3 regions of the Kitasatospora sp. GP30 genome follow, and region 1 is predicted to be linked to each of the others. Evidence: riboswitches for the same ligand, from Rfam matches in the RefSeq annotation. Region 1 holds a riboswitch; each other region holds the start of a gene.
The links. A riboswitch is a leader RNA that binds a small molecule or an ion and turns the genes downstream of it on or off. The one in region 1 is predicted to bind cyclic di-AMP.
Positions count from the first base shown of each region.

Region 1 (4,573 bases):
CTTCGATCGTCACCCCGTGTCAGGGGACGTCCACGACTCTCTGACCGGTTCAGCCATTGACAGGCCCATTCCACGGTCGAGTTCGCATCCGAACCCTCACACTCCGTCACATCAATGGAACGAGAGGCCGGTTTTCCGGACGCCGGGCCTTGCCATCGGCGGAGCGGAGCCGGGCGGCGGGCAATCGACCGGCAGCCCGATGCGGACTGATCACGCGTATGTCCTACGATTCTGCGCCATGAGCACTGCAGCCATCCCGGGCGCACAACTGCCCGTCCGCACGCCAGGCTCCCGAGCACGGGGGCGCCACCGCCGTCCCGAGCGCCCCGAGGTCCCGGTCGGCGCGGCGCCGCTGGTCCTCGCGGTGCCGGCCGAGGCGACGCCCGAGGCGGTGGCGGTGGTGGACGAGCTGATCTCGGTGATCCGCGGCGAACAGCCCGGCATCGAAATGCTGGCCGGCTGGCTGCCGACCACGGCCGCCGAGCCGGCGGCCCAGGAGGAGCGGGACGAGCAGGACGCTCCCCAAACGCAGCCGGGCCACACCGCCCCCACCGTCGCCGACCTGGTGGCCCGGGCCGCCGAGCTGGGCCTGCCCGCCCCGGTGCTGGTGCCGCTCGCCACCGGACCCCATGACTTCCTGGCCGGGCTGCACCAGCTCGCCGCCGAGACCGGGGCGCAGGTGACCGAGCCGCTCGGCCCGCACCCGCTGCTGGCCGAGGCGGTGCACGTGCGGCTCTCCGAGGCCGGTCTGGCCCGCGCCGACCGTGCCCGCCTGTTCGCCATCGCCACGGCCGCCGACGGCGTGGTGCTGACCACGGTGGGCGGCGAGGAGGCCGCCGCGGCGGCCGGCGTCACCGGCGTGCTGCTCGCGGCCCGGCTGGCGGTGCCGGTGGTGGCCGCCGCCCTGGACGTGCCCGGCTCGGTGGCCGGCGCCGTCGAGCACCTGCGGGCCACCGGCTCGCAGCGGCCCGCCCTGGCCCCGCTGGTGATCGGCCCGGAGGTGAGCGGCGAGGCGCTGCTGGCCGCCGCCGAGGAGACCGGCTGCCCGAGCGCCGCGCCGATCGGCGCCTACCCGACGGTCGGTCAGCTGATCGCCTCGGTGTACCTGGCCGCGCTGCCCGAGCCCGCCGAGCCCGAGCCGGTCGCGGAGGGCCCGCGGCTCCCCGCACAGGCCGCTGGAGAGGCTTCCGAGGAGGCCTGAGCCCCCGCAGTCCGGCCGGCCCCGTTCGCGTCCCCTGGGACGCGGGCGGGGCCTTTCACATGCACGGACACCCACCGACGCCCACCGGCCTCCGCTGGTCTCCGCTGGCAGGGGCTCAGTTCGGGGCCATGCCTTCACAGGGTTCGTCAATCTGCCCACATCTGTCCGTTTTGACCCTTCTAGCACCCCGTCAGGCCACCGGTCTCGAATTGGTAACGAGTACCTGTCAGAGCACCTTCAAGTCCCTTGGAAGTTGCCGGGAAAGCCTCCCGCGAGGGCCTCGGATTTTGAATGGCCCATCAGCCTGAAAGGGCGGCAACTTCGCTGGCGAACAACCCAGTTGCCGGTCCGCGACCCAACGCCCCATCAGCTACCGCCACATGGCGATCTTGAAGGTCGAGTGAACACTGTGTGATGTCACTCACAGCTGTTTGCGATTCCTTCTTATGTCTGTCTAACGTGCTCCCCGTTCGTGGTCACACGGACCCAGCAGACCGGACGCCGAGTCCTGCCACCGACCCTGCTGGCGGCGCGAAAACGCAACCACGGCAGGAGCGGGGGACCCAGGTAAGCCGCCCCGGGAGACCGGGGCTTGGGGTGAAGCCGTGCACGCACGGCCGGGCAACTCCAGCCCGAATCCGACAGCTCACCTCGTAGGCGTAGGAGAGGAACGCGTCTTCATGCTGCCCACGACTGGCACGAACCGTCCGTCCCGCAACGCCAAGCGCGCGATTGCCGCCACCGGCCTGCTCGGCCTGGGCCTGGCCCTGCCGTGCATCACCGCCACCACCGCCTCCGCCGCGCCGGTCTCGGTCTGGGACAAGGTCGCTGCCTGCGAGAGCACCAACAACTGGAGCATCAACACCGGCAACGGCTTCTACGGCGGCCTGCAGTTCACCTCCTCCACCTGGGCGGCCTACGGCGGCACCCAGTACGCCCCGCAGGCCAACCTGGCCACCAAGGACCAGCAGATCGCCGTCGCCGAGAAGGTGCTCGCCGACCAGGGCCCCGGCGCCTGGCCGGTCTGCTCCATCCAGGCGGGCCTGACCGCCGGCGGCGCCCCGGCGCAGGTCGACACCAGCGCGGGCAGCACCAGCAGCACCCCGGCCCCGGCCGCCCCGGCCGCCCCGGCCGCCCCCGCGCAGCAGCAGGCTCCGGCGCCGCAGGCCGCCCCGGCGCAGCACGCCGACCACCAGACCTACACCGTGGTGCCCGGCGACTGGCTGTCCACCATCGCCCAGAAGCACAACGTGGACGGCGGCTGGCAGAAGCTCTACGACCTCAACAAGTCGGTGCTGACCCAGGGCCCGAACTGGATCTACCCGGGCGAGAAGCTCGAGCTGGGCACGGTCGCCGTGGCCACCCCCGCGGCGCCCGCCAAGAACGCTGACGACTCCTCGGACGCCGCCACCCCGGCCCCGGCTTCGGTCCCGGCCCGCACCACCAGCCTGCAGAGCAGTTCCACCAGCGCCCAGAGCGCCACCGGTGCCTTCGCCGCCGCGATCAGCTTCGCGGAGTCCAAGGTCGGCCAGGCCTACGTCTGGGGCGGCAGCAGCAACGGCGGTTGGGACTGCTCCGGCCTGACCCAGGCCGCGATGGCCCAGGCCGGCGTCTCCATCCCGCGCATCGCCGCCGACCAGGCCGCCGCCTCCACCCGGGTGTCGCTGGACAGCCTGCAGCCGGGCGACCTGCTCTTCTGGTCCAGCAACGGCACCGCCTCCGGTGTCTACCACGTGGGCCTGTACGTGGGCGGCGGCAAGTTCGTGGAGGCCGCCAACCCGAGCGCCGGCGTGAAGTTCGAGACCATCTCGAACTACACCCCGGACTTCGCCGGCCGGGTCTGACCCGCCGCACCAGCGGCAGGCGCTGAGCCGCCGCGCACCGAAAGCAGCCGAGGGCCGCCTCCCGCACGTGGGGCGGCCCTCGGCCGTTCCCCGGTCGGGCCCTGGCCGGGTACGGCGCCACAGGGCATGCTGAGGGCTCCGGCAGACCCGAGGAGAACCCGTGCCCAAGCCCAAGGTGACCGTCAGCCTGGACGCCGATCTGGCCATCGACGTGATGATGCTCAGCGGCGCCGGCAACCCGCAGGACGCGGTCGAACTGATCGTCCGTGACTACCTGGCGCGCTCCCGGCGCACCGAGGCCCGCACCGGCGAGGCCGACGATGCCGGCCGGTTCACCCACGAGCGGCGCAGCGACGCCGAGAGCGGCTGACCGGCCGACCAGCTGACCGGCCGCCCGCGAAACGCGAAGTGCCGCCGACCCCGAAGGGCCGGCGGCACCCGCTGAGCGGCGCTGAGATGGACTCTTATCGCGGCCGGGCTCCGGTGGAGCCGCGCATGACCAGCTCCGGCTGGAACATGAACTCGGTCCGCTGGGTGGACTGGCCGCCGACCTCCTCGAGGAGCGCGTCCACCGCGGCGGTGGCCATCGCCTCCACCGGCTGGCGGATGGTGGTGAGCGGCGGCTCGGTGAAGGCGATCAGCGGCGAATCGTCGAATCCCACCACCGAGACGTCCCCCGGCACGCTCAGCCCGCGCTGGCGCACCGCCCGGATCGCGCCCAGCGCCATCATGTCGCTGCCGCAGACGATCGCGGTGCAGCCCTGGTCGAGCAGCGCGCCGGCGGCCGCGTGCCCGCCCTCCACGCTGAACAGGGTGGAGTGCACCAGCTGCTCGGCCTCCTCGGCGGCGACCCCGAGCACCGACCGCATCGCGGCGGTGAAGCCCTCGATCTTGCGCTGCACCGGCACGAAGCGGCGCTGCCCGACCGCCAGGCCGATCCGCTCGTGTCCGAGCTCGGCCAGGTGCTGCACCGCCATCCACATCGCGGCCCGGTCGTCCGGCGAGATGAACGGCGCGGCGATCTTCTCGCTGTAGCCGTTGATCAGCACGAACGGCACCTGGCGGCCCGTCAGTTTGGCGTACCGGTCGTGGTCGGCGGTGGTGTCGGCATGCAGCCCGGAGACGAAGACGATGCCCGCGACCTGGCGGTCCACCAGCATCTCGACCAGTTCGTCCTCGGTGGAGCCGCCGGGGGTCTGGGTGCAGAGCACCGGGGTGTAGCCGTGCCGGCTGAGCACCTGCTCGATCACCTGGGCCAGTGCCGGGAAGATCGGGTTGCTCAGCTCCGGGGTGATCAGCCCGATCAGCCCGGCGCTGCGCTGGCGCAGCCGGGTCGGCCGCTCGTAGCCGAGCACGTCGAGAGCCGCCAGCACGGTCTGGCGGGTGGTCGCGGAGACGCCCGCCTTGCCGTTGAGGACGCGGCTGACGGTGGCCTCACTGACCCCAGCCTGCGCCGCGATGTCCGAGAGTCGCGCCGTAGTCACGAGCCCAGAGCCTATTGCAACCATGTCACACCGCCCACCAGCTG
Region 1 covers NZ_JARZAH010000035.1:65,101-69,673, reverse strand. The annotation lists gene P3T35_RS32175 (hypothetical protein) at 239-1,201, shown strand; cyclic di-AMP (ydaO/yuaA leader) riboswitch at 1,730-1,874, shown strand; gene P3T35_RS32170 (transglycosylase family protein) at 1,882-3,045, shown strand; gene P3T35_RS32165 (hypothetical protein) at 3,206-3,415, shown strand; gene P3T35_RS32160 (LacI family DNA-binding transcriptional regulator) at 3,510-4,553, opposite strand; gene P3T35_RS32155 (glycoside hydrolase family 13 protein) at 4,555-4,573, opposite strand, start outside.

Region 2 (4,573 bases), on a different contig from region 1:
GGCGACCACCCAGGTGAAGCCGATGATCGCGGTGACCAGCGAGGTGCAGATGTAGCCGAGTTCGCGGAACGTCCGGTGGCCGTACGGGGCGCGCCGGGCCGACGGGGTAGTGGCCGTGGTCGCGAAGGTCGTCGTCGTCATGCCTCCACCCTGCCGGGGCGGGCGCCGCGCGGTAATGCGGCTGCCCGGCGAACCCGGGGTGGGGTTAACCCCCCGCTGCCCCGCCCACCGTGGTGCCGCCCGGGCTCCACTCGTGCTCCAGCAGCGAGTACTGCAGCGCGTCGTGCCACTCGCCGCGCAGGTGGAGGTCGTCGCGGATCCGGCCCTCCAGCTGGAAGCCGACCTTGCGCAGCACCCGGGCCGACGCGAGGTTGGCCGGATCCAGACGGGCGGCCAGCCGGTGCAGCCCGAGCTCGCCGAAGGCGAAGTCGCACAGCATCCGGGCGATCTCGGTGGCGTACCCGAGCCCCCAGGCGTCCCGCCGCAGCGCGTACCCGATGAACGCCGCGCGCTGCGCCTCGGTTCCCTCGATGCCGAGCACCGCGTTGCCGAGCGGCACGGCGTCCTCGCCGTCCTCGGTCAGGGTGGCGGCCATCCGGAAGACGGTGCGCGGCTGCTTCTCCGCCTCGTCCAGGTAGAGCGCGACCTGGTCGGCGCAGTCCTCCCGGTCGCGCGGCTCGAACGAGAGGTAGCGGGCGGTCTCCGGATCGCCGAAGATCGCGTGCAACGCGTCGATGTCGCGCGGCACATGGTGGAACTCACGGATGGTGAGCCGTGGCCCGGTGAGCAGGACGGGGTGCATGGCACGTACGGTAGTGCCCGCCGAAGCGGTTACCGTACCGGTCATGGACGACGAGAACCTGCGGCTGGCACCCCGGCCGCACACCGCTGAGCTGCTGCGTTGGGCTGCCGAGCAGGGTCTCGACCCAGTGCCGGAGGGTCCGCTGAACGCGGTCCTGGCGCTGCTCGAACTGGGTGACGCCCGGATGTACGACGGCTTCCCCGAGCTCACCTCCGCGCTGGTGCAGGAGCTGCTCTACGAGCGGATCCACCTGTATGTGCAGCCCGCCCCGGACGAGGACCCGCTGGCCTACGGCGCCGCCGTCCGACTGCTGATCGACCACCAGCGGGCGGCCCGGCGGTTGAACGCCAAGCGGCAGCAGCGGCTGCACGAGGAGGCCGAGTGGCAGGGCGAGCTGCTGGCCGGGCTGCTGCGCCAGCCGCACCTGCTGACCTGGCCCCGGCTGTACACCCTGCTGCTGCGCGCCGCCGGGGTGGACACCGCCGACGAGAACGCGGTGCGGGCCTGGCTGGACTGGTTCCGGGTGCTCGATCCGCACGACCGGATCGCGGTGCTCGCCGAACTCACGGAGCTGGAGCAGCCGGAGGGCGTGGACGGCTGGACCGAGGGCGTGCTGCTGTCGATCGGCATGGCCACCGACGGCGCCCGGCTGCTGGTGGAGGACCACCTGAAGCAGCGCAGCTACCGCAACCTGGCCGATCTGACCGCCCTTGGCCTCCCGATGCCCGCCGAACTGGCCGGCGACCTCCCCGAGTTCGAGGCGGCGGTGCAGGCCGAGGCGGTGCGGCTGCTCGGGCAGTGGACGGTTCCCGGGCTGCCGGAGCTGCTGCTGACGGAGTATCAGGACCTGGCGCCCGAGCCGGGCGCCGCCGAGGTGGACCAGTACATCGTCAAGCGCGGCCTGGTGGAGCTGCCGGACATCGGGCAGTGGGACGGCACCGCCGAAGGCGAGTGAGCTAGTCGGTGACCCCGTGCGCCTGCAGCCAGGCCAGCGCGTCGTCCGGGGCGCCGCCGCCCGGGCGGACCTCCAGGTGCAGGCGCGGGCCGGTGGCGCGGCTGCCGGTGGCGCCGACCTGGCCGAGCACGGCGCCCGGGGCCAGCTCCCCGCCGGTGGCGGAGATCGAGGCGAGGTGGCAGTACCAGAGCTCGGTGCCGTCCGGCAGGGTCTGGATCACCCGGTAGCCGTAGCGGCCGGACCAGCCGGCCGAGCTGACGGCGCCGGCGGTGATCGCGCGCACCGGCGTGTGGGCGGGCGCGGAGATCTCGACGCCGGTGCGCAGCTGCACCCAAGGGGTGGCGGCCGGGGTGTCGACGGTGTAGCCGGGCAGCGGGGAGACGGCGGCCGGCTGCTCGGCGGGTGCGGCCATGGCGGCTTCGGAGGCCTCGGCGGGAGCCGCCGGCTGCTCGGTGCGGGTGGCCTGCTCGGTGGCGGCCGCCTGCTGGGCGGCCCGCTTGGCGGCTGCCTCCTGCGCGGCGGCCAACCGGGCCGCCTCCTGCCGGGCGCTCTCCTGGTGGGCAGCGCCCTGGCCGGCCGTCAGCTGGTCGGCGTCCTCGCCGTCCTCGGCGCCCGGGGCGCCGTCGGCCTGCTGCTGGATGCGGGCGGCCAGCGCCAGCCCGGGGTCCGCCTGGTCGGGCGCGCTCACCGCGGGCGCGGCGCTCGTCGGGGCGGCGGCCGCGGCGGCGGTGGCGGTGAAGCCGGTGGCGCCGAGGGCGGCGGCCATCGCGGTGACTCCGAGCACCGGGGCGCTGGTGCGGGTCTGCTTGGGCAGCCGGTGGCGGGCGGTGTCGTCGGGCGCGTCGGGGTGGTCGAGCAGGCCGCTGTTGCCATGCGGGGTGTGCGTCAACGCCACGGGGGGCGCGCTCCTTTCCTTCCCTCGCGCCTACCGGGTTAGCTGACGGGTTCGGAGCGGAAGGTCTCCTACCGAGCGGCCCCGGCCGTGGCCGGGATCGCTCCGATTCACCCCAAGGAACGGTGGTTCCCCGGCTCCCGACCTGCGGTTGAGGCAGGCCTGCGGATTAGGCGACGCGCACGGTGCCGTCAGGGTACGGCGTTTCCGACCGCGCTGCGTTATCAAACGTTAATCCTAGGAGCTCCTGATTCCAAGCCGCCCCCGTGGGATTGACCGCCCCTCACGCTGAGTGCCGAACTGAGTACGCGTACTCAGGTGCCGCGCACCGGAGTTGGCGATCCTTCACACATGACTTCCTCGGTGCAGCCGCGTACCACGTCCGCCTACTACGTCCAGGCGATCCTCTCCTTCGCCCTTGCCGGCAGCGGACTCGCGATCGGCATCGCCTATCTGCCGGTCAGCGCATGGGTGCGCGCCTTCCTCGCGCTCGGCGCGCTCTACACCGTGACCTCGGCGTTCACCCTGGCCAAGGTGATCCGGGACCGCCAGCAGGAGGGCGAGGTGGTCAACCGGGTCGACCAGGCGCGCCTGGAGAAGCTGCTCGCCGAGCACGATCCGTTCCGGGTGGAGTCCTGATGCCACTGGCCGTCCAGGGGTTGACGGCTAAGGCTATTAGCCATAGCTTTGTGGGTGTCGGCAGCAGCCGGCACCCACCGATCCCGGTCAGGAGGCCCGCGCCATGAACGCCACGAACGCCACCAGCACCGCCCCGCAGACCCAGTACCTCCGACTCCCCGGCGGCACCCTCGCCTTCGACGACACTCCGGGCACCGGCGGCGGCGCCCCGGTGCTGCTGCTCCCCGGGATGCTCCAGGACCGGGCCCTGTTCCGGCACCTGCGCCCGCTGCTCGCCGCGGCCGGCCACCGGGTGATCACCATGGACCTGCGCGGCTGGGGCGAGTCCTCGATCGACTGGGACGACTACAGCCCGGCCTCGGCGGCCGCGGACGCCATCGCCCTCCTCGACCACCTGAAGATCGACAAGGCCGTGCTGGTCGGCCACTCCTACTGCGGTGCCAGCGTGGTCCGGGTCGCCGCCGACGCGCCGGAGCGGGTGGCCGGGATCGTGCTGATGAACGCCTTCATCGAGAAGGTCCCGGCCACCGCCTTCGAGAAGGCCATGGTCAAGACCCTCGGCTCGGCCGTGCTGGCCTTCCCCAAGGTCTGGGGCTACTACCTGAACAAGGTGGCCTACCCGGGCGGAGTGACCGAGGAGATCGCCGCCTACAACGCCGGCCTGGTCGCCGACCTGCGCACCCCGGGCCGCCGCAAGGCCACCCGCGGCCAGGTGTTCGGCGACTCGGCGCCGATCGGCTGGAGCACCGGGGTGAACGTCCCGACCCTGGTGGTGATGGGCAGCAAGGACCCCGACTTCCCCGACCCGGAGCTGGTGGCGGGCCGTCAGGTGGCCGCGCTGAACGGCCGTAAGGTGATGATCGACGGCGCCGGTCACTACCCGCAGGCCCAGTTCCCGCAGGCCACCGCCGACGCCCTGCTCCCGTTCCTGAAGGAGGTGGCCTGATGCCCCGTGCCGGACTCAACCCGGACGCCGTGGTCGACCACGCCCTGGCCCTGATCGACGAGGACGGGCCGGACGCCCTGACCCTGGCCGCCGTCGCCGCCAGGGCCGGGGTCGCCGCTCCCTCGCTCTACAAGCACGTGCCGGGCGGACTGGCCGGACTGCGCCGACTGATCGCCATCCGGGTCACCACCGACCTGGCCGGGGAACTGCGCCGGGCGATCGCCGGGCAGCACGGCGAGCCGGCGGTGACGGCGCTGATGCAGGCCTACCACTCCTACGCGATGACCTATCCGCTGCGGTACGCGGCGCTGCCGCAGGCGCCGCTGCCCGGCGACGAGC
Region 2 covers NZ_JARZAH010000043.1:32,924-37,496, forward strand. The annotation lists gene P3T35_RS34675 (sensor domain-containing protein) at 1-141, opposite strand, end outside; gene P3T35_RS34680 (GNAT family protein) at 206-802, opposite strand; gene P3T35_RS34685 (hypothetical protein) at 846-1,757, shown strand; gene P3T35_RS34690 (M23 family metallopeptidase) at 1,759-2,652, opposite strand; cyclic di-AMP (ydaO/yuaA leader) riboswitch at 2,666-2,835, opposite strand; gene P3T35_RS34695 (YiaA/YiaB family inner membrane protein) at 3,001-3,288, shown strand; gene P3T35_RS34700 (alpha/beta hydrolase) at 3,392-4,234, shown strand; gene P3T35_RS34705 (TetR-like C-terminal domain-containing protein) at 4,234-4,573, shown strand, end outside.
Region 2: linked by a shared signal. The riboswitch ahead of P3T35_RS34690 (M23 family metallopeptidase) and the one ahead of P3T35_RS32170 (transglycosylase family protein) in region 1 are both predicted to bind cyclic di-AMP.

Region 3 (4,573 bases), on a different contig from region 1:
CCGTCGGCCGAGTAGGCGTTGCGGAAGACGGCTCCGTTGTCGACCTGGAAGAGGTACGTCCGCCCGGCGAAGGCGGGCAGGGCAGCGGTCTCGCTCATGGCGGGGGAGTTCTCCGGTCGGAAAAAGTCGCGGTTGTGGGACTCCTCCCACGCTATCGGAATGGCGCTGCGGAGGGAGAATGGTGACGCGACACGCGCGTGCCGCGGCCCGTCGGCCGTCCGGCCAGCCGGTGGCCCTCCGGTGGGTGCGGCGGCGTGCCGGGTCGGGAGGTCCACCATGCGCAAGGTCGCCGACTGTCGAGAGTTCCCCAGCGAGAGCAACTGCACGCTGTGCATCACCGGCGAGGAGGAAGAGGTGGTCCGTGCCGCCGCCGAGCACGCGGTCTCGGTGCACGGACACCAGGAAAGCAAGGAGCTGCGCGACCAGATCCGCGCGACGCTCAAGGACGAGCTGGTGCTCCAGCACACCTGAACCCGGACAGGCATGCCTGAACACGGGCACACGTGAACACACGTCCATGCCTGGACATGCGTTCGTCCATGCCTGGACATCCGTCGAGCCGCCCCCGCCGCCTACAGGAGTCCTACCGGAGTCCTGCGGGAGCTTCCGTATGGCCGGGGCGGTACGGGTCTGCTGGACTGGAGGTGCGCCGAGGAGGTGGTCACAGTGGCCGAGGACGCCAGGGGCGGCGCGATGAATTCCGCCGAGGAGGACCAGGCGATGGAGTTCCTGGTGCGGGTCGTCACGGATGCCGGGGCGGCCGTCGCAGGGCTCTGCACCGCGCTTGGCGACCGGCTCGGGCTCTACACCGCGATGGCCGGCGCCGGTCCGATGACCAGCGCCCGGCTGGCGGAGCTGACCGGTCTCCAGGAGCGCTACGTGCGCGAGTGGCTGGCCGCCCAGGTGGCCGGGGAGTACGTGGAGTACGACGCGGCGAACGACACCTACCTGCTCCCGGACGCGCACGCCGCAGTGCTCGCCTACCCGGAGGTCCCGACCTATGCCGGCGGATTCTTCACGCTCCTGCAGGCGCTGTACGCGACCGAGGACTCGCTGCTGGAGGCGTTCCGCACCGGGAGCGGGGTCGGTTGGGAGCAGCACAGCAGCGCGCTGTTCTCCGGTACCGCCAAGTTCTTCCGTCCCGGTTACGCGGGCGCACTGGTGCCGGAGTGGATCCCGGCGATGAACGGCACCGAGCGGAAGCTGCGGAACGGCGGCCGGGTGGCCGACGTGGGCTGCGGCTACGGCTACTCGACGCTGCTGATGGCGCGCGCCTATCCCCGGTCGCGGTTCCACGGCTTCGACTTCCACCAGCCGTCGATCGAGGCGGCGCGGGCGATCGCCGCCGAGCAGCGCCTCGCTGAACGGGTCGACTTCCAGGTGGCTACGGCCCAGGACTTCCCAGGCAGCGGATATGACCTGATCACCTTCTTCGACTGCCTGCACGACATGGGCGACCCGGGCGCGGCTCTGCGCCACGCCGAGCAGGTCCTGGCCGACGGCGGGAGCTGCATGATCGTCGAGCCCAACGCCTCCGCGGACGTCACGGCCAACGCCAATCCGATCGGCCGGGCGCTGACCGCTGCCTCCGTCGCGGTCTGCCTGCCCTCGGCGCTGGCCCAGCAGGGGCCGACGGCACTGGGCAACCACGCCGGTGAGGATGTCATGCGGCACCTCGCCGACGACGCCGGGCTGCATCACTGGAGGCTCGCCGCCGAGAGTCCGGTGAACCGTGTGTACGCCGCGAGCAGGTAGCCGGAGCCAGGGGGACCGGGTGTACACCGCGAGCAGGTGGCCGTACGAGCGGTCCAGCCCCTCCCGAACCGCCTCGGGAGGGGCTGGACCGTGCCGTAGCCCGGTCAGCAGGTGATCAGCAGGTGAAGTCGATCAGGTAGAACGTGGAGTAGTGGTCGGAGGTGTAGTAGTCCTCCTGGTCACCCTCGCCGGTGATGATTCTGCGGGCACCGCGGGTGGAGATGCCCGGGGTGACCACGGTGTACTCGTGGTAGTAGCCGTAGGACTGGGCCGGCAGGACGCCCTCGCGGTTCTGGAAGACCACGCCGTCCTGGGAGTACGGGAACGGGCCGCCGTTGGCGATCTCGTTCAGAGTGTCGTCGGCCTGCTGGGGGAGGGCGCTCTGGCAGATGTTGCCGCTCACATCGGCGTGGGCGTCGGTGGCGACGAGAACGGTGGGGGCCAGGGTGAGCAGGCCGACGGTCAGCACGGACGCGGTACGCGACTTCAACGCGCGTAGAAGAGTCTGCATGTGCAGCAGTCTGGAGTCCTGGGAGCTTCCTGGGAAGGTGTCGCGCAAGACTTCATGTCCACGTAACTTGCCTGCTGCGCAGGCTACTTGTGGGCGTCGCCGACGGGGGCGGCAGGGGTCGGTGTGACCCTTGCGACACTTCTTAAACATTGTTAATGATCACATCATCTGCCTAGCCTGCACGCGTTCGCCGACTCCGGCGGATCCATCGTCGGGACGCCGAGTCCTGCCTGCCCGACGGCGGTGACCACAGCATCGCCATGGGCAGGAGCGGGGGACCCAGTAGTGCCGCGACTCTGCTCGCACGCCCAAGTGGTGTGCGGGGTGCGCCGCGGCTAGGGGTGAGGCCGTCCGCTCCCGCGAGCGACGGCCGGGCACAGTGCGGCCCGAACCCGACAGCTAACTCCGCAGGCGTCGCACGAGGAACTGCCGTGATCCCTGCCGCCACCCCAGCCCGCCTCGGCATCGTCGCCGGCGCCCTGGGTCTGCTCGCCGTGCCGATGGTCGGCCAGGTCAACGCCTGGGCCAGCCCTGCCGCCGCGCCGACCGTCACCCAGGACCGCCTGACCCCGACCAGCGCCGCCACCAACGCCAACGTCACCGCCGACCTGACCGTGCACTCCAGCTCCTGCTTCACCGTGAAGAAGCTCGGCGTCGGCGTGCGCGACGCGGCCGGCCACAACCTCGACTTCCCCGGCTCGCACAGCAATGTGCAGCTCTGCCCGGGCGGGGTCTCGATGACCACCGGCGCCCGCAGCTTCCCGATCGGCAGCTACACCGTCTTCGGCTACTACCAGGACCAGGCCGGTGCCTGGCACAACCTGGCGAGCAAGCAGCTCACCGTTGCCAAGACCGCCCCGGCGCCGACCCCGGCGCCCAAGCCCGCGCCGGCCCCGACTCCCGCACCCAAGCCGACGCCGACCCCGGCGCCCAAGCCCGCGCCGACCCCGGCCCCGGCCCCGGCGCCCAAGCCCGCGCCGGCCCCGGCGCCCGGCTCCACGCCCACCCCGGCCCCCACTCCCGTCCCGTCCACGCCTCCGTCCCCCTCGGCCCCGGCCTCGCCGATCGCCGGCAAGTCGCTGGCCTGGTCGGACGAGTTCAACGGCAGCAGCGTGGACACCAACCGCTGGAACGACACCACCAGCGGCGCCTACCACTACGGCACCCACAACCCCAACGACAACAAGCTCGACTGGCTCGACCCGTCCGCGGTCACCATCGCCAACGGCGACGCCACCTTCACCGCCACGCCCAGCACCAAGGTCCTGGAGAACGGCGACAAGGCCTGGAACACCGGTCTGCTCACCACCCAGAAGTCCCCGCAGAACTTCCAGGTGCACACCGGCGACTACGCCGAGACCCGGGTGCAGCTGCCGACCCAGCAGGGCGCCTGGGCGTCGTTCTGGACCTGGGAGAACGGCAACACCGCGCTGGGGACCAGCCACGGTGAGATCGACTCCTTCGAGTACCACCCCGACAACCCGAACGTGCTGGAGCTGACCAACCACGTCAACACCGCCTACATGGGGTTCAGGGACGCCAACGCGATCAAGCCGGGCGCGTGGGTGACCGTCGGCACCTACTACGGCGCCAACTCGGTCGACTGGTACGTCAACGGCGTCAAGGTCTTCTCCGACGGCAAGGGCGTCGGCCAGAACTGGTCGGCCAGCCTGATCCTGGACCTGTCCGTCAGTGCGGGCAAGTACCACCCCGCGCCGTCGACTTCGACCCCGATCACCATGGCGGCCGACTACGTGCGCGTCTACCGCTGACGCCGGCCGGTTACCGGACGACCCGGACCACGAACGACCCCGTGTCGTTCGAGTGGTCCGGGTCGTTCGCGCTCTGCACCTCAACCCGCCCGCCGGTGAGGGTTCCTGACGCGCCGTCGGAAATCCGGATCGGCACCAGCGCGGTCGCCGACCGCAGCGCCCCGAGCCCGGCCGGGAAGCTGCAACGGACCACGGTGCCAAGGAGGTCGGGGGTGCAGTCGGTCGGGAAGTACGGCCCGACGGCATGGGTCCGGGCGGGCAGCCGGACCGTCACGGTGAACTTCCCGGCTACATCGGGCCCGTTGTTGGCCAGGAGGGCGCGAACCGTGGTGGTGCCGCCGGGCGGGGCCGGATCCGGGTCGAGCGGCACCACCATGAGATCGGCGGGGTGGCCGGCCAGCACGGCGGCGCTGAGCAGGGGCACGAGCAGCGAGCGCATGGCGTCACTCTAGGCCACCACGACTATTCGAAGCGTCAGGGCGCGAGCACGCTGCCGAGGCGTTCGGCGATTCCCTGCATCACGCTGACCAGTGGC
Region 3 covers NZ_JARZAH010000076.1:1,962-6,534, forward strand. The annotation lists gene P3T35_RS39710 (phenolic acid decarboxylase) at 1-98, opposite strand, end outside; gene P3T35_RS39715 (DUF1059 domain-containing protein) at 277-471, shown strand; gene P3T35_RS39720 (class I SAM-dependent methyltransferase) at 694-1,755, shown strand; gene P3T35_RS39725 (ribonuclease) at 1,871-2,266, opposite strand; cyclic di-AMP (ydaO/yuaA leader) riboswitch at 2,562-2,695, shown strand; gene P3T35_RS39730 (glycoside hydrolase family 16 protein) at 2,698-4,038, shown strand; gene P3T35_RS39735 (hypothetical protein) at 4,049-4,477, opposite strand; gene P3T35_RS39740 (IclR family transcriptional regulator) at 4,513-4,573, opposite strand, start outside.
Region 3: linked by a shared signal. The riboswitch ahead of P3T35_RS39730 (glycoside hydrolase family 16 protein) and the one ahead of P3T35_RS32170 (transglycosylase family protein) in region 1 are both predicted to bind cyclic di-AMP.